2 regions of the Undibacterium sp. Ji50W genome follow, and region 2 is predicted to be linked to the other one. Evidence: predicted binding sites of a transcription regulator. Region 2 holds the regulator's gene; the other holds the start of a gene.
The links. Region 2 encodes FliA, which starts transcription of late flagellar genes. Its sites were predicted from a motif close to CTAAAGTTTNNNNNNNNNNNGCCGNTA; they were not measured.
Positions count from the first base shown of each region.

Region 1 (10,885 bases), 300 kb from region 2:
CTGGCCTTTCGAGGCTATTTCTCCATTGCTTAAGTGCTGTGAAGCATTGGAGATCGCCACGATTGCGCCTTCAAAAAGCATCACGATCAATTTATGGGGGCTGGCAGCAACCACGCCAGTCTCTATACCGACCTTGGCATAGGCATTTGCACCACGTACTTGAGATGAGCCAAACATAGCGGTTAATCCTCTCTGATATTTTCTATTCTGCTAACTACTTTTACTTCGTACTGGACGTCAATGCCGCCAGTTGCTGTGTCAGGAATGAACTTGTATTGTTCAGGCTGCTCACAATCGTATCCAGGGCTGTAAATTGCGCGCGATAACGTGCTTCTGTGTCAAACAGGCGGCTGTTCAGGATATCGCGCTGCTTGCCGATATCCTTGATGCTGCGGTTGATACCATCGGTTGCGCTGGAAATTGAACCAGAGGTGCCGACCACCGTGGAAAGCAGGGAAGTTACCTGCGACGCATAACCCCTGGAGAAATTGACCGTACCGCGTGCGCCGAGTGCGCCACCGCTGATCAGTATTTTCAAGCCTTCTGCATCGGAGCCGGTGGCACCCGTCAGGTATTGCCCTGAGCCGGCGGCAGTAATGCCATTCAGTTTGCCCGCAACATCCACCCCGGCAGTGCCGTTAAGAACAGTACCTGTCAGGCTGGCAGCACCAGTGCCAGTGCCATCCGCCAGGGTGACATTGGATGCACTGCCATAGTTGGTCGATTGCAATTTCAGGAAACCACTGCCATCAATAGTTGCAGTGACGGTGGAACCATTGTCTTTGAAGGTGGAATTGCCATTGATCGATGTTTGCAACAGCGTCGCCAGCGACGATGCAGTGTACGAGCCTGCTGCCAGTGCGACGGCAGCGGTTTTTCCATTCAGCGTGACATTGATGGTGGTATTGGCTGCAATGGTCGTGTTGCCCGTAGTCAGATCCAGATTACCCGTTAAGCCGCCCTGAGTAGCAATTGCGGTTACTTCCAGACCATATGCACCTTGCTTGGTTGCCGTAGTCGAGCTGCTATACCCGACCAGACTGTCCGTAGCTTTGCCGACGGAAGCAAACAAGCCGCTTATTTCTGAATAATTGTTGCTTAGGGCCGTCTGCAATTTGGATGAGTCAATTGAAAGCGTGCCATCTTTTTGAAAGCTGATACCTATGCTGGACAGGGTGGTAATGTTCCCGCCCAGGCCATTGACGGCTGCACTTAATGTCGACCTGATCTGGCTTTGCACGTTCCTGGCGGTAGAGTCGCCGATCAGGATGCCACCTTTCTGGGTACTGGCATCATAACCAGTCAGAGATTTTAATGTTGACTGGAAATCATTGAAACCTTTTACAAAACCATTGATGGCCGACTGGATACCGCTGGTATTGGCGCTCAGTGACAAACTGGTGGTGCCGACTTTGCTCAGATTCAGTGTGGTGCCCTGTATCGCACCGGTTACTGCATTCGACGTGCTGGAAATGGCAATGCCGTTGACCGTCAGCGCGGCGTTTTGTGCTGTTGTTGTTTCTGTCAGGTTCTGGGTGCCGGCCGGATCATAATTGACCAGGCTTTGTATGGCGGCATCGCCAGTGGCCGTGATTTTCAAACTGGATGTCGCACCAGTCTTGGCTGATGTGAGAACCAGATGGTAAGGGGTGGCACTACCGTCGCCAACAATGGCTGCAGTTGCGCCTACATTCGCGGCATTGATGGCATCGCGTATGCCCTGTAGTGAATTATTGGCACCATCTATCGTGACTGTGCCTATCGACTGTGTCGCATCCTGGGTGAAGGTGGAGCCTGTATATACACCATTTGCCGAAGTGCCACCGGTAATGGTGCCAAACTCGAAGTTGATGGTGGTGCTGGTGCCACTGCCTATGCTGGCCGTAGAGCTGACCTGGCCTGCGCTGGAAATGGTTTGTGCCTGTGCCAGCTTGGTCACATTGACGTTATAGCTGCCTTGGGTGGAAACACTGGTGGTGGTGGCTGACAGGATAGTGCTGTCGCCAGCAGATGCAGTCAGTGACTGAAAGGTGCCCAGATTGCTGAGGCCGGTAACATTTGACTGAAAAACACTGAGTGCGCTGTTCAGCGTGCCATACGCAGACAGCTTGGCCTGAAAACTGGCTTCTTTTGTTGCCAATGTGGTCAGGGGCTGACTCTCGACCGTCATTAACTTTGAAATCAGACCGTTGACGTCCAGATTGGCGCCTAAGCCTGTTGATTGTATGCCCACGTTATTCCCCCTTGTCAGACCGTACTGTACTAAATTATCGGCTAAGGCAAACTAGACTTTAGAGGGGAATTTACGTGCCAATTTAAAATTTAGGTGTAAGACTGAATAAATAAATGATTAAGCTTGCTGTTTGATTAAGAGACCTTGCAGTTTATCTAGCGAACGCGATATTTCAAGGGCTTCTTCGGAAGGAATCTGACGCAATACCTCTTTAGTCTGCTGGTCAATTACCTTTACGACTACTTTATTACTATGTTCCTCAACACTGAATTCTAGAGACTGTGACAGAGATTGGATAGTTTTATTGATATCGTCGACTGCCTTGGTCACTTTATCGATGCTTGGCGGTGACGATGCAGATGATGCAGCTTTGACGGCATCGATGGTTTGCGTTGAAGCAGCCGCTGACTTGTGTACCGATGCACTGGCGTCAGTTCCTGCTGGTCTGTCCGTGATCAGTTGTCCAGATTGAGAAGTGCTCCCTATCGATCGGATGTCCATGATCTTTTCCTTCAAGAAAAATACCCCTGGTCAAAATGTTGACCAGGGGGACATGCTTTATGCTTTAAGTATAGACCTAATTTACATAAGCCTACTGCTATTAGCCACGCAACAGGGCCAGAACGCCGTTTGGCAAACCGTTAGCCTGAGCCAAAATCGCTGTACCAGCTTGTTGCAAGACCTGACCGCGTGTCAGAGCCGCTGTTTCCTGGGCGAAGTCTGCATCACGGATACGGCTGCGGGATGCTGTCAAGTTTTCAGAGTTAGTCTGCAAACTTTCAATCGCGGAAGAGAAGCGGTTTTGATACGCACCCAGAGAAGCGCGGGAGCTATTGATCGATTGTAACGCCGCATCAATGGTCGACAACGCGGCGGTGGCCCCGGCAGCGGTACCCAGATTCAGTGAAGAGACACCCGCACCGACCGTGACCGAAGCAGAAGTGAAACCACCAGTCAGGTTGGCAGCTGTCAGACCAGTACCAGTACCGTTTGCCAGGGTGATACCGGCAGAGCTGGTGGAAGTCAGGGACAGTGTCGAGGTGCTGACGTCAGTTGCGCCAGTTGCCGATACAGTAATACCTGTGTTGGCAGCAGCGGCAGCAGCGTTGGTGCTGGCTGTAATAGTGATGTTACGGCCATCAGCGGCAGCCAGTGCAACTGCACCAGTTGCTGTATTGAAGGTAGCAGTAACGCCAGTTTGTGTGCTGATCGCATTTACAGCAGCTGCTACCTGTGCACCACGTTGTGCGCCGGAAGTCGAAGCATTCAAGGCACCCAGATTCACGCCGTTAATAGTGACGTCGCCGGAGGCAATCGCTGTTGCGGATGTGCTGGCTGTACCGGCAATGGTTGTCGAACCTACAGTTGCAGTTACGCCTGTGCTGCCGCTGATCGCATTGATTGCTGCTGCTTTTGCAATGCCGCTGCCTGTGGAGTTGGAGAAAGATACACCGTCAGCTGCAGATGCGCCAACCTGGAAGCCGTTGATGGACAGGTCACCGGCAGCCAGGGCTGTCGTGGTAACTGAACCGGCACCGGCTACTGTGGTAGCGTAGCTGGAAGATGCACCCACACCCAGGGCGCTAGATTTTGCGCTGGTGATGGAGGCGATACTGATTTGATCGTTTGATGTACCGTTGGCACCAACTTGGAAAGTTTGTGCAGAGAAGCTACCGTCGAGCAGGTTCACGCCGTTGAAGTTGGTGCTGCTGGCAACGCGGTTAATTTCAGAAATCAACTGACCTGCTTCGTTGTTCAGAGCGGCACGATCAGAAACGCTGTTGGAGCCGTTGGCAGATTGCACGGCCAGGTCACGGATACGTTGCAAGTTGGCACCGATCTGTTGTAAAGCGCCCTCAGCGGTTTGCGCCAGAGAGATACCGTCGTTCGCATTACGTGCAGCTTGGTTCAAGCCGCCGATTTGAGAAGACAGACGTTCGGAAATTGCCAGACCAGCAGCGTCATCTTTCGCGCTATTAATACGCAGACCGGAAGACAGACGTTGCAGGGAAGTGTTCAGCGCAGATTGCGATGTAGTCAAGTTGCGTTGTGCATTCAGCGATGCAATATTGGTATTAATGACAGCCATGGTAATTCTCCCTAAGTTATTCAAATTGGCGTAGTAGCCTGAAACTTTGGTCTTTCGTGCTGACTATTGGACCGCCGTTGTAAAGGGTATCGGTAGAGACTAAAAAAGTTTTAGCGTGTTTCTGAAAATAAATGTTATTTTTTTCGCTCAAGTTTTAAAGATGTTTCCGCTTGTCGGCGCTTTTTTTAAATACTTTAGGGCTAAATTTGATTTAGTTTTAGGGCCTTATTTAACATATGGAAACGAATTCATTAGCTATACAATAAGCCTGAGCTAGTAGTTTCTGGTATTTTCCTGTTTAAAAAGGCAGCGCGCAGGCAAGGCAGCCTTTATTGCAGCGCAAAAATGCCGGGAAATGAGCAGAAATGCAAAATCAGCTTAGCTGATCAACATATCGGCTATTTATTGAATAATAATTACACCTTATCAGGGCGCAGGCATGAGCAAATCCAGTTTTGATGCACGAAAGGCAATGCGCGAAGTTAACAAGCACTTTGATGCAGGTGCTTTGCCCGAGGCCAAACAGGTTTGCCTGAATATCATCAGGCATTTCCCCCGTCATCCGGATGCGCTGTATGCCCTGGCCAGGATATGCGGTGACCTGAACCAGTGCGACGAAGGCGTCCAGTACCTGAAACTGGCATTCGACGTGATGCCACATTTTCCGGATAACCGGAAAATCGCTTTCGGTATCTTTAATAAATACCTGCTCAGTAAACAATATGTGCAACTGGAAGAGATCAGTTTGTGGCTGTCCAAATACCTGCCGCGTGACGGCATAGTCTGGGATTACCTGGGTGTAGCCCGTATCGAGCAGGCTAAATTTCCCGAAGCACTCATAGTATTGACCAAGGCGCTGGAGCTGTTGCCGACCAATCCGCACATCCTGGTGAATATGGGTAATGTCCTGATTTCCCTGGAACGCTGTGCCGATGCCATCGTCTATCTGGAAAAAGCCCTGGCGATACAGCCGACCATGGTGGTCGGCCTGAATAACCTGGGTAATGCCATGCGCTTTATTGGCAGGACTGAAGAAGCCATAGAAAATATATCCAGGGCCATACAGATCGACCCAAGTCTGCCTTACCTGTTTAATAATCTGGGACTGGCCTACCGTGAACACGGCATGTACAGCTTCGCCATTGTGCAATACCGGCATGCCCTGGAGCTGCAACCGGATCTGTTGCAGGTTTATCCTAACCTGATTGATGCCTTGCGCCAGAATGGCCAGGTACAGGAATCGATAGAATGCGGTCAGCATGCATTGACACTGACCCAGGATATTCCTGAAATCTGGGCGGCCTATGGTGACACCCTGCGGGAAGCCAACCACCTGGATGCAGCCATCGAAGCTTATATCAAGGCCTTGTCGTTCAGGGAAGACGGACAGTCTTCTTTCAATCGCAAGATCTACACCAATTTATTGTTTTGCCTGAATTACCACCCGGACCTGACGCCAGAGGTGATTTATAACGCCTACCATGAATTTGACTTGCGCTTTGCCGCACCGCTGAAAGCCCAGTGGAAGAAGTTTGAGAATGCGCGCATCCCTGGCAAGCGCCTGAAGGTGGGTTATGTGACCCAGGCTTTCTATAATCATGTGTGTAAATATTTCTTGTTGCCGCTGCTGGAAGGGCATGACAAGGAACAGGTGGAGGTCTACGCCTATGCCAATCCCCCATTTGAAGACGATGTCACTGCCTATTATAAAAAACAGATCGACCATTGGGTGTCAACGCGTGACATGACCGATGATGTGCTGGCTGACAGAATACGGGCGGACGGCATCGATATCCTGGTCGACGTTGCCGGCCATACCAATGGTAACCGCCTGCCGGTATTTGCCCGCAAGCCCGCACCGGTGTCCCTGCATTGGCTGGAATATGGCTATACCACCGGTCTGAGTGCCATCGATTATTACCTGACCGACAAACCGACCATCACCGACAATTGCGCGCATCTGTTTGCCGAAAAAGTCTGGTGCCTGGATGGGCCTGCTTATGTATACAGGCCGGATACCAGAAGGGCAGAACTGGGCCCGCCACCATTTGAATCAACCGGGGTGATTACCTTTGGCAGTCTGTCACGTTCGACACGTATCAACCACAGGGTGGTGCGGGTGTGGGCAACCATACTTGATGCCATGCCAAATTCACAACTGATCATCAATAGCGGCGATTTCAAGGATCCCCAGGTGCAGGATGAAATGGCATCGCGCTTCATGCGCTATGGCATCGACCGATCGAGGCTGCTGATTGGCTTCAGTACACCTTCGTGGGAAGTGCTCAAGCATATTGATATCGGCCTGGATTGCTTCCCGCATAATTCCGGGACGACTTTGCTGGAATCTCTGTATATGGGGATTCCTTTCATCTCTCTGACGGACCGGCCATCGGTAGGGCGTATCGGTGCCAGTATCCTGACAGCGGCAGGGCATGAAGAGTGGATTGCCAGTACGGAAGACGAATACGCCCAGAAAGCAATCATCCTGGCGCATGATCTTGACGCCTTGCGCCATCTGCGTGGCAGTTTGCGTACAGAAATGGAACAGTCGCTGCTGATGGATGAACCGGCATTTGCCCGTTCAGTAGAAAAAGCCTATCGTCAGATGTGGAATATCTATTGTGAAGGACCCGAGCAATGAAAGCAGTTATCCTGGCGGGCGGTTTGGGGACACGGATTTCCGAAGAGACCCATCTCAAGCCTAAACCCATGATAGAAATTGGTGGCCACCCCATACTCTGGCACATCATGAAATCCTATTCGGCCCACGGCGTGAATGAGTTCGTCATTTGCTGCGGCTACAAGGGTTACCTGATCAAGGAATATTTTGCCAATTATTTTTTGCATATGTCGGATGTCACCTTCAACATGCAAAACAATAGTATGGAAGTGCATGAGCATCATGCCGAACCCTGGAAGGTGACGCTGGTGGATACCGGTGAAGATACCATGACCGGTGGCAGGCTCAAACGGGTTGCCCGTTATCTGCAAAATGAAGAGGCTTTTTGCTTTACCTATGGCGACGGGGTGGCGGATCTGGATATTGCTGCTTCCATCGCCTTTCACAAGGCGCATGGCAAACTGGCTACCGTAACTGCGGTCTTGCCCCCGGGGCGCTATGGTGCGCTGGAGCGTGAAGGTGACCTGGTTGCTGGTTTTACCGAAAAACCGCGCGGTGACGGTGGTTGGATCAATGGTGGCTATTTTGTCCTGTCTCCTAAAGTACTGGATTTGATCGATGGCGACCCCATCAGTTGGGAATCCGAGCCTTTAAACGGCCTGGCGGCGCGGCAGGAATTGATGGCCTTTGAGCATTCCGGGTTCTGGCAACCCATGGATACCCTGCGTGAGAAAAATCTGCTGGAAGATTTGTGGCAGTCAGGGAATGCGCCTTGGCGCGTGTGGTAAACATGAGTAAACATGATGGTAAGCATGCAAAATAGCGTTCAAAACAGTGTTCAAAGTAGTGTGCAAAGTAAGCATGCCGTGCCCGATGCCGGGTTTTGGCGCGGTAAACGAGTGCTGTTGACCGGGCATACCGGTTTCAAGGGTGCCTGGTTTGCCAACTGGTTGGCACGCATGGGGGCGATAGTGCATGGATTGGCACTGCCACCAGAGTCGCGCCCGAATCTGTTTGATGCGCTGGAGATTGATAAAAAGATACATAGCCACTTTGGTGACATACGCCAGTTTGACATCGTCAAACAGGCGGTGGATGCGGCCCAGCCTGACATTGTGTTTCATCTGGCGGCCCAGGCACTGGTCAGAGCCAGTTATAAACAACCACTGGCGACTTTTGAAACCAATGTGATTGGCACCGCCAACCTGCTTGAAGCATTGCGTAGCCGCACGGACGTGAAAGTTGCGCTGATCGTGACCACCGACAAGGTATACCGCAACCGCGAGCAATTGGCACCGTATCCCGAAACCGCAGAATTGGGCGGGCATGACCCGTATAGCGCCAGCAAGGCGGCGTCAGAACTGGTATTGGCCAGCTATCGCGCTTCTTTCCTGCAAGCGCAGGGCACCAGCATACTGGCGGCACGGGCTGGCAATGTCATCGGCGGTGGCGACTGGTCAGAAGACCGCCTGTTGCCGGACGCAGTCCGGGCCTGGCGTAATGGTGACACCCTGCAAATCAGGCGGCCGGATTCAGTGCGCCCCTGGCAACATGTGTTGGAGCCACTGGCGGCCTATTTATGTCTGGCGCAATATGCCTGGAGCAATCCGGCGACCAGCCTGGCATGGAATATAGGCCCGGATGGTGCTGCCAGCGTCAGGGAAGTGGTGCAACTGGCGCATACCGCGTATGGCAAGGGGCAGATAGCATTCGCTACCGAAATCAGTGGCCCGCATGAAGCCGGATTATTGGCGCTGGATGCCAGCAAGCTCAGGCAGGCACTGGGGATAGTCCCACGCTGGAAACTGGATGCTGCCGTAGAGCACAGCATGCGCTGGTACCGTGATTTTGAAAATGGCATGTCGGCGGAGGTGCTGTGCGCACGCGATATGGATGCTTATTTGCAAGCAGCGCAATCTACTGCACAATTCCAGCCAGGCCAGCCGGTATGAAGTTGTTAATCACAAAAGGTCGATGAGCATGTCCGGGCGATTTGATTTCTTGCCGACACCGATAGCGGGTTTGCAAATAGTGCAAAGGAAGCCGCGTGGCGATCAGCGCGGTTATCTGCAAAGGCTATTTTGTGCCGACGATATGCAAGAGCTTGGCTGGACAACACCAATAGCACAAATCAACCACACCTATACCGCCCGCAAGGGAACATTACGGGGCCTGCATCTGCAATTGCCACCATTTACCGAGATGAAGCTGGTCAGTTGCATGAAAGGGGAGGTGTGGGATGTCGCAGTGGACTTGCGCGCAGGCTCACCGCATTTCCTGCACTGGCACGCCGTCTTGCTGTCTGCCGAAAATCAGCGCTCTTACCTGATACCGGCTGGCTTTGCCCACGGCTTCCAGACCATGACGGATGAGGTGGAAATGTTGTATTGTCATAGCCAGCCTTACATGCCAGCCAGTGAAATGGGCGTGCACCCCATGGATAGCCGTTTGGCCATCACCTGGCCCCTGGCGGTGAGCGACATGTCAGACCGGGACAATCGTGGAATATTGCTGGATACAGATTTTCAAGGAGTAAATGTATGAAGTGCAGGCATTGTGGCCATGAATTGACCCAGAGCTTTCTTGATCTGGGTTCTGCTCCTCCATCCAACGCTTACTTGCGCCCGGATACCTTGAACACCTCAGAAATCTGGCTACCCATGAAGCTCATGGTGTGTGATGCCTGCTGGCTGGTACAAACCATAGACTTTACCGGTCGTGAAAGCCTGTTTGATGCCGAATACGCCTATTTCAGTTCATGCTCGTCAAGCTGGTTGCAGCATGCCAAACGATTTGTGGAAGACATGCGCAAGGAATTTAAGCTGGGCGAACAAAGCCTGGTCATGGAAGTGGCCGCCAATGACGGGTACCTGCTGCAATATGTGATGGAAGCTGGCATCCCCTGTTTTGGTGTGGAACCTACTTCCAGCACCGCGACAGCAGCGCGCGAAAAAGGCATACGCATCATAGAACGCTTCTTTGGAACTGAACTGGCGCATGAGTTGCTGGCCGCCGAGGGACGGGTCGATCTGGCGGTGGCAAACAATGTACTGGCGCATGTACCGGATATCAATGATTTTGTCCGTGGCTTTACCGACATCCTCAGCGATCAGGGTGTGGCCAGCTTTGAATTTCCGCACTTGTTGAACATGGTGCAGCAAAACCAGTTTGATACTGCCTACCATGAGCATTATTCTTACCTGTCCCTGCACGCGGTCAAGGCCGTGTTTGAACGCAATGGCCTGCACATATTTGATGTGCAGGAATGGCCAACCCATGGCGGCAGCTTGCGGGTGCTGGCCCAAAGAGCCGATATCCGCCATTATCCCGAAAAAGACAGTGTCAGCCAATTGCTGCAGGTGGAACACGAAGCCGGCATGACAAGCCTGGATTTTTACCGGCGCGCCCAGGAAAGGGCAGAAGAAGCCAAGTTTGGGCTGCTGGAATTTTTGCTGGATGCCAAACGCAAGGGCCAGCGCGTCGCCGCCTATGGTGCGGCAGCCAAGGGTAATACCCTGCTCAATTTTTCTGGTGTACGTCCGGACCTGCTGCCCTATGTGGTCGATATAAACACGCACAAACAAGGCAAATACATGCCCGGCAGCCGCATACCGATTGTCAATGCCGCCTATCTGTTGGCAGACAAGCCAGATTACATCCTGATCCTGCCCTGGAATTTGAAAGCGGAAATCATGCGTGACCTGGCCGCAGTCAAAGAATGGGGCGGGCATTTTGTCGTGGCAGTTCCCGAATTGATGAAGATTTAATCATCATTTGATCACACAGAAAGTGGTGAAGGCGTGATAGACATACATCCCGATGCACGTGTATCCAGGCTGGCTGATATCGAAGATTCAGTCAGGGGGACGCGTATCGTCATTGCCGCATTTGCCAGTATAGACAGCTTCGTTAAAATCAAACCCGCAGGCGGTTCTGGCGA
Region 1 is NZ_JBMPOX010000001.1:360,208-371,092, forward strand. Features, by position in the region: gene fliS (flagellar export chaperone FliS) at 1-177, opposite strand, end outside; gene fliD (flagellar filament capping protein FliD) at 221-2,233, opposite strand; gene ACO0K9_RS01810 (flagellar protein FlaG) at 2,351-2,734, opposite strand; gene ACO0K9_RS01815 (flagellin) at 2,835-4,322, opposite strand; gene ACO0K9_RS01820 (tetratricopeptide repeat protein) at 4,762-6,966, shown strand; gene rfbF (glucose-1-phosphate cytidylyltransferase) at 6,963-7,733, shown strand; gene rfbG (CDP-glucose 4,6-dehydratase) at 7,758-8,897, shown strand; gene ACO0K9_RS01835 (dTDP-4-dehydrorhamnose 3,5-epimerase family protein) at 8,926-9,489, shown strand; gene ACO0K9_RS01840 (methyltransferase domain-containing protein) at 9,486-10,712, shown strand; gene ACO0K9_RS01845 (acyltransferase) at 10,746-10,885, shown strand, end outside.
Region 1: fliD (flagellar filament capping protein FliD) is a predicted target of FliA. The motif match lies at 2,269-2,295, and genes of this name have one in related genera.

Region 2 (10,885 bases):
GCCGAATTTTATGGTGCCATGGACGGTGCCAGTAAATATGTACGTGGTGATGCGGTGGCCGGCATCATGGTGACCGTGATCAATATTGTCGGCGGCCTGATTGTCGGCATGGTCCAGCATGACCTGGATTTTGCCGCTGCGCTGAAAAACTACACGCTGCTGGCGATTGGTGATGGCCTGGTGGCACAGATTCCTTCCCTGATCATTTCTACTGCAGCCGGTGTGGTGGTATCGCGTGTTGCCAGTGACCAGGATATCAGTGGCCAGTTGATCGGCCAGTTGTTTGCCAAACCGCAGGTCATGATTATTACCGGCGGTATTATCGGTGGCATGGGTTTGATACCCGGCATGCCGCACATCGCCTTTATCTTGCTGGCTGCAATCTTGTGCGGCGGTGGTTATCTGCTGAACAAACGCAATCAGATGCCGCCCTCCATGGATGAAAAACAGGATGCGCCCGCAGCCGCACCGCAAGAGATGGAAGAAGCCACCTGGCAGGATATTTTGCCGGTCGATACCCTGGGCCTGGAAGTGGGTTACCGCCTGATCCCGCTGGTGGATAAAAATCAGGGAGGCGAGTTGCTGCGTCGTATCAAGGGTATACGCAAAAAATTTGCGCAGGAAGTCGGCTTTTTGTCACCGCCTGTACATATCCGTGACAATCTTGAACTCAAGCCTTCGGCCTATCGCATCACTCTCAAAGGGGTGGAAGTCGGTGTTGGTGAAGCCCTTAGCGGCCAGTATCTGGCGATTAATCCGGGTATGGTCACTGGCAATTTGCCTGGTACGGTCACGAATGATCCGGCCTTTGGCCTGCCTGCCGTATGGATCGATGGCGGCATGCGCGATCAGGCGCAGGCGATGGGGTATACCGTCGTCGATTCGGGCACCGTCATCGCCACGCATCTGAATCACTTGATCACTTCACATGCTGCCGAGTTGCTGGGTCGTCAGGAAGTGCAGTTGCTGATGGATCACCTGGCCAAGGATATGCCGAAGATGGTGGAAGAACTGGTACCGAAAATCCTGCCTTTGTCTGTGTTGCAAAAAGTCTTGCAGAACCTGTTGATTGAAGGCGTGCATATCCGCGATATGCGTACCATCATCGAATGCCTGTCAGAGCAGGCCATGCATACCCAGGATGCCGCTGAGCTGACTGCCCAGGTGCGGATTGCGCTTGGCCGTGCCATCGTGCAGCAGATCTTCCCGACCGGGAATGAACTGACCGTCATGACGCTGGATAACCGTCTGGAACGCCTGCTGATGCAAGCCCTGCAGACCAGTGGTGCCGATGGTGCCGGGATTGAGCCGGGTCTGGCCGACACACTGGCGACCCAGACCGAAGCCGCTGCCCAGCACCAGGAACAGTTGGGCCTGACACCGGTCTTGCTGGTGCCAGCACCGCTGCGGGCCTTGCTGTCGCGCTTCTTGCGTCGCACGGTGCCGCAACTGAAAGTTTTATCGCACGCAGAATTACCTGAAACAAAAACAATTAAAGTCACCAGCCTGGTTGGAGCGCAATCATGAACGTCAGAAAATTTACCGCAAATACTTCTCGCGAAGCTTTGCGCATGTTGCGGGATGCCCTGGGCGCTGATGCGGTGATTTTGTCCAACCGCAATGTCGGCGGCAAGGTCGAGATACTGGCCATGGCGGATGAAGCCATCAGTGCCATTGCACCTTCATCCGGTGATGAAGCGCCAGCACTGGTGTCACCATCAGTGTCGCCAGCGCCACCAGTGCCACGCATACCCGATACACCACGCTTTGCACCGCGCTATCAGGCTGAAGCACAAGTTGAAGCAGCGGCCGTCATCCGTCGACCGCTGAAACCGGCGATCGCCCTGGATGCCGATATTGAAGCTGCTGTCAGCGCTGGTGAATTGAATAATGTGATGTCGGAAATCCGCTCCATGCGCAGCATGCTGGAGTCACAACTGGCAGAAATATCCTGGACCCAGACCCAGAAGCGGCATCCGCAGAAGGCAGAAATCCTGCGTGAAATGCTGGCCACGGGTTTCAGTGCAGGCTTGTCACGCTATCTGGTAGAAAAATTGCCGGAAGCTGGCAAGGTCGAAAATGGCCTGGAATGGATCAAGAATACGCTGGTGCGTAATCTGTCCACCATCGACAATGAAAACGAAATGCTGGAAAAAGGCGGTGTGTATGCGCTGGTAGGGCCGACCGGCGTCGGCAAGACCACGACCACGGCCAAGCTGGCGGCGCGTTGCGTGATGCGCCATGGGCCTTCCAAACTGGCCTTGATCACTACTGACGGCTACCGTATTGGCGGTTTTGAACAATTGCGCATTTACGGCAAGATACTCGGCGTCATGGTGCATGCCGTCAAGGATGAGGCAGATTTGCGCATCGCCTTGTCCGAACTCAAGAACAAGCATACGGTATTGATTGATACTGTGGGTGTCAGTCAGCGCGATAAAATGGTGACCGAACAGGTTGCCATGTTGTCAGGAACAGACACTCCGGTAAAGCGCCTGCTGTGCCTGAATGCTACCTCCACCGGCGAAACCCTGAGCGAAGTGGTACGCGCTTACCAGGGTAATGGTCTGGCGGGTTGTATTTTCACCAAGCTGGACGAAGCTGCCACCATAGGTGGTGCGCTGGATATTGCGATACGTCAGAAACTCATGGTGTATTACGTTGCCAGCGGCCAGCGGGTGCCAGAAGATCTGCATATCGCCAATAAGCTGTACCTGATAGACCGTGCCTTTAAACTGAAACGCGAGACAGCCGCCTTCCGCCTGCTGTATGAAGAATTGCCTTTGCTGATGGCTGGCACCATGGGTGCCGGGAATGGTGCGCGTGCTGCTGTGTCCAGGGAGGTGTCCCTTGGCTAGTTTTGATCAGGCAGAAGGCTTGCGCCGCATGCTGGCCAGCCCCAAACCCAGGGTGTTCACTTTCCTGTCGGCCTTGAAGGAAGATGAAAAAAGTGGCATGTTGGTTAATCTGGGTGTATCGCTGGCAAAGCAGGGTAGTGAGGTATTGATGATCGATGCGCGGGCCTCGGACAATAGCGTGGGTGCTTGGCTGAATGCAAGCAATGATCGTACCTTGTTGGATGTAGCGAGACAACAGCGTACAATGAAGGAAGCGATCAAAATGGTGGCTGCTGGCTTGTCGGTGACGATGCTGACCAGGCAGGCGTCGTTGTCGTCGGCTTTGCCGCCAGAAAGTGCACGGCAACTGACCAAAGTGTTTGATGTCGTGGCAAACCAGGCAGACCTGGTGATGGTCGATGGCGACATCAATGCGAATGACGCATTTGCGCTGGCATCACTGGATGACAGTGAATTGGTGATACAGGTTTCTGCCGATCCGCATATGATCAAGGCCGCATACGGACTGATCAAGCGGGTCAGCAACAGGGTAGGAAGGCGCGGTTACGGTATTCTGGTATCCGGCGCATCAGAAAATGAGGCGAGATTGATTTACACAAATATGGCGCAGGCTGCCAGCCGTTATCTGGCTGTGCCTTTGCACTATGTCGGCCATGTGCCGGAAGATGAACATGTAAGAAAGGCTGCGCATTTGGGACGCTCCGTGATTGATGCTTTTCCAAAAGCGCGTGCTTCGCTGGCTTTTTCCCGGCTGGCGGAACAATTGGCGACGACTGCGCGTTCGACATTATGTTTAGAGGGAGTCCCTGAGCTGGGTGTCGGTCTCGGAATATAATCACATGTACACCGCTAGCGGAAAGTCAGATAAAAACTTCCTCCTCCGGGAGCACGCCCCACTGGTCAAGCGCCTTGCTTACCAGTTGAAGGCGCGTCTGCCTCCCAGTGTGGAGGTGGATGATCTTGTGCAGGCGGGCATGATAGGTTTGCTGGATGCAGTTAACCGCTATGAAGACACGCATGGTGCCCAGTTTGAAACCTATGCTGTGCAGCGCATACGTGGCGCCATGCTGGATGAGTTACGCAGCAGCGACTGGTTGCCGCGCGGCGTACGCCAGAACATGCGCAAGATAGAAAATGCCATGAATACCCTGCAGCAAAAGCTGGGCAGGCCACCTCTGGAAACCGAGGTCGCCAAGTCACTCAAGCTGTCGCTGGAGGAATACCAGGACATGCTGACCGATAGTGGCGGCCATCAACTGGTGTATTACGAAGACTTTCATGACGCCGACACCAAAGAGCATTTCCTCGATCATTATTGTTCTGACCTGTCGGGCGATCCCCTGCAGGATTTGTTGAATGATGATTTCCGTGATGCCGTGATCGGGGCGATTGACAGCTTGCCCGAACGTGAAAAATTGCTGATGGGCTTGTATTATGAGCAAGAATTGAACTTGAAGGAAATCGGGGCCGTGATGGGTGTTTCCGAATCACGGGTGTCGCAATTGCATAGTCAGGCGGTAGCCAGGCTCAGGGCGTACTTAAGGGAGAAGGCGTGGACTGGGCTAGCATAGTCGGACTTTTACTGATAGTTGTCGGCATCGTTTCTGGTCAGTTGCTGGAAGGTGGCCGTCTTTCTTCCCTGGTGCAGCCAGCCGCTTTTGTCATCGTAGTGGTGGGTACTATCGGTGCGGTGCTGATGCAAAGCCGCATCAAGGCCTTTATGCGGGGCGTACGCATGTTGCGCTGGGTGGTGTCAGAGCCGCCGGACAACAGCAAAAAGAATGTTGAAGAAGCCCTGGTCTGGAGTGTGGTCGCCAGGAGAGAGGGCTTTCTCAGCCTGGAACGCTATATGAATGCGTCAATCGATCCCTTCATCAGCAAGGGGTTGCGCCTGGTGATCGATGGCATCGACCCGATCCGGCTCAAGGATATCCTGGATGTTGATATTTCGCTGTATGAGATGGAACAGCGCCAGGCTGCCAAGATCTGGGAAGCGGCGGGCGGTTATTCGCCCACCATCGGTATTCTGGGTGCGGTGCTGGGCTTGATACATGTGATGGAAAACCTGACTGACCCATCCAAGCTGGGCGGCGGCATTGCGGTGGCCTTTGTGGCAACGATTTATGGCGTGGGCATGGCCAATCTGTTGTTTTTGCCGGTCAGTTACAAGCTCAAAGAGATCATCAACAGGGAAGTCACGCGGCGGGAAATGTTGTCTGATATTTTTTACAGTATTGCCCTGGGCGACAGCCCACGCGTGGTGGAAGAGCGATTAACCAATCATAGAAATTGATGGCTTGCCTGCTGTGATGCCTTAAAGAACCCTATGGCCAGAAGAAAATACCACGAAGAACCCGAGAACCACGATCGCTGGCTGGTTTCTTACGCCGATTTTATTACCCTGTTGTTTGCGTTCTTTGTGGTGATGTATGCGATTTCCTCTCTGAATGAGGGCAAATACCGGGTCTTGTCGAATTCGCTGACCGGGGCTTTTGGCAAGGTCATGGTGAATCCCAAGACCGTGGATAGGCCGAATGAACCCATTGTCAAGCTTGACCCGCTGCCTCTGGTAAAAAACAGCCGCGCAAATGAAGCCTTGCGTAAAGAAAAGGCGCAAATGACGACCATGGCCAAGGATATCATGACAGTGCTGGAACCGCTGGTGCGGGAAGGCAAGGTCAGGGTCAGTCAGACCAGTCGCGGCATCACCATAGAAATCAATGCCAGCCTGTTGTTTGCACCAGGCGAGGCACGCCTGAATATAGATTCGGTGCAGGCCTTGAAAGCGATTGCAGGCGTCCTCAAGGCCGATACCCATGCCATACAGGTCGAGGGGCATACCGATAATATCCCCATCAAGAACCCGATTTTTCCTTCCAACTGGGAATTGTCGGCGGTACGCGCCAGCACGGTGGCCAGGTTGCTGACTGAAAACGGTGTCGATGAAATCAGGGTGACAGCCGTAGGGCAGGGGGCGAAATTGCCGGTCAGTGACAATGACACGACCGAGGGCCGGGCCAGGAACCGCCGGGTATCGGTGACCATACTGGCGGTATTACCAGAGCCGGTAGTGGATGTGCCCATCTCGCCAGCGGCGCCAGCTTCTGTGGCTGTACCAGCGCCGGTATCGGTGCCGGCTGCTGTGACGACGCCTCTGCGATAAAATTGTGATGCGAACGGTGATGCTAGACTTTGATGCTGGACTCAGATGTGAGATTTTGATGCGAGACTGCATTGTGTTTGGCACGCTAAAACAAAAACAGACCCGAGGGTCTGTTTTTTTTATGGGAAGCATCTGTCGGCCGTATCAGGTGGCGATATAGCCCTTGCCTGATGTGCCCCTGATCGTGGACTGGCCATTCGGGCCATACATGGGGGAAGCGTTCTGGTTTCCCTGTTGTAATACGCTTAACATGGCCTGGCTTTGTGCCAGGCGGCGATTAATTAACAGACCATTGGTCTTGTTGTCTTCTTTTGCCTGCATCGACAGTTGCAGAAGCTGATCCCAGTGTGTACCTGCATCATCGGCACGGCCAGCTTGCTGCAAATACGCCTTCATGCCATCCAGGTCTGCCCGGTAACCAAGTTGTGTCAGAAACGCATTGCGCTTTTTTTCCAGCTCGGACATCTTGCCTACCAGTTGCCCTTTGCTTTGGGTGTAATCGTTGAGTAAGCTGACATCGCTATCAACAAGTGCGGACTGCTCTTTTTTCAGCAATTCAGCCAGGGAAGACATGGTGACGACTTCTTCCTTCAGGCATTGTTCAATTGCGGTATGTCCGGAACTTGTTGGGCTCATGGCTAGCGTTTTCTTGCGTTAAGTAAGTCTTTGACTGTTTCCAGAAGCCCATCAGCGACTTTTTCCGAGTTCACTTGAAAGCGTCCCTCAGAAATGGCCAGCTTGATCTCTTCCACCTTCTTCGTCTCGAATACAGCATTGCTTGCCTGTGTGCTTTGCAGAGCCTGCAATTGCGTGGACAGGGTCGAAATTTGCACCTTCGACGAATTCGCAACAGGTGCCGGCGTGTTATCTGCCGGTTTTTCCGTGCGTGCCTGCTGCGGGCTTACGGGAAGCCCTGAGGTCTTGTTAAGTGCGTCATCAATTTTCACAGCGATACCCTCAGTGTGGGAATTACAAACATCTACATCCAGTTTATCGGCTGTGTAATTTTAAACTTTAACCTTACCTCAAAAAAATATTGCACCATCTTAATAATGTTTCTTTCAGGCATTCTTTTTGCTTGTTTTTTTGCTAGTAAACTATTTCTATGATGCCACCATTTTTGGCGATGCCGCTAATGGTCTGTCCCGAACTTGTTTTCGCTTTGGCAACTTGTCCATCCGAAGCATTGTTCAGCGCTACCCCATCGGTAGCCACCTGAAAGCCAGGGCCAGTGCTGATTACCCGTACCGATTGCCCTTGCTGTACTACTGCCGGGCTCTTCAGGACATCTGCCCGCAATATGCTGCCGGAAGCCAGTGACATCTGCATGCTTTTGCCGACAGCCTGTTCAGGGCTGGTGACGACACCGGCCGGCAATTTTGAAATATCGCCGCGTAATTTGCTCAGATCGGCCATGGTAATGACTTGCCCATGGGAAATGGCATTGGCAGTCACATAATAATCAGCCGTCACTTGCACATTGGCTTGCAAATAGATGAGCCAGGTGGCGGGTGCGCCGCATTTGATGGCCAGGGTCACCTTGCCCCAGGGCTTGCTGCCTGGCGGTAAATAGGGGTTGAGGGCGTCACAGGCCTGTAGGTTCAGGCGTTTGTCAACGTCGGCGACGGTGATTTGCACTTCGCCGTTCAAGCCGCTGGTTTGCAATGTCAGAAAATCAAGAGCCACCTGCTTGAGTTGGGCCGGGTCTTGCGCTGTAGCAGCGCTGGCTGCCTGTGCCACCCCGCTCGCGCCCACCAGCGCCATCAAGAGCCATGCCGACCAGCGTTTGCCTGTTTGTAGTGGGAGTAGTGGGAGTTTCATCCTGATTCCTGCGTTTATCTGTTCTGGATTCCATTTTAGGATTCCTGCAGGTTTTTGAAAGCGGGAATAAGCAGGTTTTTCTCGTTCTGATTGCCTGATCAAACTTGCCCGGTGGCGAATAATATGCAAGGTATAGCAAACCGTGGGCATGCCTGACCGGTGGTAAAGGAGAAAATGATGGCTGGTGGACTGGATGATTTCTTGCGCTTTCATGAAGCGGCTTTGTCCGTCAGAGGGCAGCGTCAGCAATTGCTGGCATCGAATATTGCGAATGCTGATACGCCGAATTATAAGGCCAAGGATGTTGATTTTTCGGCAGCGCTGAGCAATGCCCTGCATCAGAACCTGACGCAGTCGCCAACGGCGCTGAATAAAACGGCAAGTCAGCATATGGATACATCGACCATGGTAGCCGGTGTGGCAGCCCAGTACCGGCCTACGATACAGGGTAGTGTGGATGGCAACACGGTGGATATGGATGTGGAACGCAATCAGTTCACCGACAATGCCTTGCGTTATGAGGCCAGCCTGACCATCATCAATATGCAGATTAAAAATATGCTGGCAGCCATTCAGGGTTGAATTGGGGCTAAATTCAGGGTTAAACAGAAACACAGAATAGAAGCATAGATACAAGGACCATCATCATGTCACTCTTTAATGTATTTAATGTTGCCGGTTCAGCCATGAGTGCTCAATCGCAGCGTCTGAACGTGGTGTCAAGCAACCTGGCGAATGCCGATAGTGTCACCAGTTCGGACGGCCAGCCATATAAAGCCAAGCAGGTGGTATTCAGTGCCGTGCCTATGGCGGGTACGGCTTCCACCGCCGTCAAGGTGAATCAGGTTGTAGAAGACAGTAATCCGCCTAAACTGATGTACGACCCCAAGCATCCGCTGGCTGATGAAAAGGGTTATGTCGCCACGCCCAACGTGAATGTGGTGGAAGAAATGGTCAATATGATATCAGCATCGCGTTCTTACCAGAATAATGTGGAAGTCATGAATGCGGCCAAGACCATGTTGTTGAAAACATTGACTCTGGGTCAATAAGTTTAGTGTAAAGGAATAGAAAATGACCACCATACAGACTGATACCGTTGATCCAACTTTGCTGGCGACGATGAATGCCAGCAAGACCGCTGCCAACGCTACCGATGATGCGCAAAATCGCTTCATGACCTTGCTGGTCACCCAGTTGAAAAATCAGGATCCGCTGAACCCCATGGACAATGCTCAGGTGACCAGCCAGATGGCGCAATTGTCAACAGTGAGTGGTATCGACAAGTTGAATACCACAGTCACAGCGATGAATGCCAATTTTCTGGCCAGCCAGAACCTGCAGGCGGCGAATATGATAGGCCATGGCGTGATCGCCCCAGGTAATACGATGACGGTTACTGACGGCAAGGGCATCTATGCGGTGGACTTGCCACAGTCGGCGACCAAGGTTGATGTTGAAGTACGCGACAGTGCTGGTGCCGTCGTCAGGAAAATGAGCGTGGACGCCTTGCCGCAGGGTGTGAGTACATTGACCTGGGACGGTAAAACCGATGCCGGTACCACTGCCGCCAATGGCGTCTACACTTTTGACGTGACTGCGAAATCGGGTGACACGAAGCTGGCGGGTACCAATCTGGCTTTTGGTGTGGTATCGAGTATTACTTCGGGTTCTTCGGGGGTGAAATTGAATGTGGCTAATGTAGGTGATGTCGCCATGAGTGATGTGAAACAAATCTATTGATGTCTGGAGCGATCCCGAATCAAACAGTGTCAATGAACTATACAAAGTAACGGAGAAAAATCATGGGTTTTCAACAAGGCTTGAGCGGACTGAATGCTGCTTCCAAATCATTGGACGTCATTGGTAACAATATTTCCAATGCCAGTACCGTCGGTTTCAAACAGGGACAGGCGCAGTTTGCTGACGTCTATGCCAACTCGCTCAATGGTTCTTCCGGCGGCACTGTGGGTATTGGTACCAAGGTATCCGGGGTGGTGCAGCAGTTCACGCAGGGAAATATCACTTCGACGAATAACCCGCTCGATATCGCGATCAATGGCGGCGGTTTTTTTCGTATGTCCACCAATGGTGCCGTCACGTATTCGCGTAACGGTCAGTTCCAGTTGGACAAAACTGGCAATATTGTGAATGCCCAGGGGGCGCAATTAACTGGTTATGTTGCCAATGCCGCGGGTGTTTTGTCTACCGGTGCAGCTGCGCCGATTAACATCAATACCTCTGATATTGCGCCGGCACAAACCTCAGTTATCAATGCGGTCATGAACCTGGATTCGCGTAAGCTTGTCCCTGGTACACAGACACCGGTTACCATTCCACCAGTGATTACGCCAGTCGCTTTTAGCGCGACCGATCCGACCACGTACGATAGCTCGACCTCGATTGCCGTCTTTGACAGTCTGGGTAACTCACACGTGGTGCAGTCTTTCTTTGTGAAAGTGGATAACCTGAATGTGGCCACGCCACCTACTGCACCTGCCACCATAGAATGGGATGTGTTTGCAACAGTGGATGGGGTATTGATTGCAGGTCCTGGTGCAACTGCCAACTCTATTGGTCGTATCGGCTTTGATAATTTGGGTAAATTGACTGTTGCAACGCCAGCTTTTTCTCTCACTGACCCCAAAGCCATGCAACTGGTCGTGCCGGTCAGTACTGGCGCGGTAACGCCAATCAATACTGCTGTGGATATCAAATATGATTTCACTGGTACGACACAGTTTGGTTCTGATTTCAGCGTCAGCAAGAATACCCAGGATGGATACGCTTCCGGCAAACTGTCGAAGTTCAATACGTCCAAGGATGGCACTATCGTTGGTAGTTACACCAATGGTAAAACTGCCGTGCTGGCCCAGGTGGTGCTGGCTAATTTCACCGACCCGAACGGCTTGCAATCGACCGGTGATAACCAATGGATAGAAACCGCAACTTCAGGCGCTGCCCTGGTAGGAGCGCCAAATTCCGGCAGCCTGGGTAGTCTGACTTCCTCCGCGACAGAAGATTCGAATACCGATTTGACGGG
Region 2 is NZ_JBMPOX010000001.1:59,037-69,921, forward strand. Features, by position in the region: gene flhA (flagellar biosynthesis protein FlhA) at 1-1,527, shown strand, start outside; gene flhF (flagellar biosynthesis protein FlhF) at 1,524-2,858, shown strand; gene ACO0K9_RS00310 (MinD/ParA family ATP-binding protein) at 2,851-3,693, shown strand; gene ACO0K9_RS00315 (RNA polymerase sigma factor FliA) at 3,698-4,429, shown strand; gene ACO0K9_RS00320 (flagellar motor protein) at 4,411-5,151, shown strand; gene motD (flagellar motor protein MotD) at 5,185-6,021, shown strand; gene ACO0K9_RS00330 (flagella synthesis protein FlgN) at 6,166-6,657, opposite strand; gene flgM (flagellar biosynthesis anti-sigma factor FlgM) at 6,660-6,968, opposite strand; gene flgA (flagellar basal body P-ring formation chaperone FlgA) at 7,111-7,842, opposite strand; gene flgB (flagellar basal body rod protein FlgB) at 8,020-8,424, shown strand; gene flgC (flagellar basal body rod protein FlgC) at 8,490-8,894, shown strand; gene ACO0K9_RS00355 (flagellar hook assembly protein FlgD) at 8,917-9,585, shown strand; gene flgE (flagellar hook protein FlgE) at 9,648-10,885, shown strand, end outside.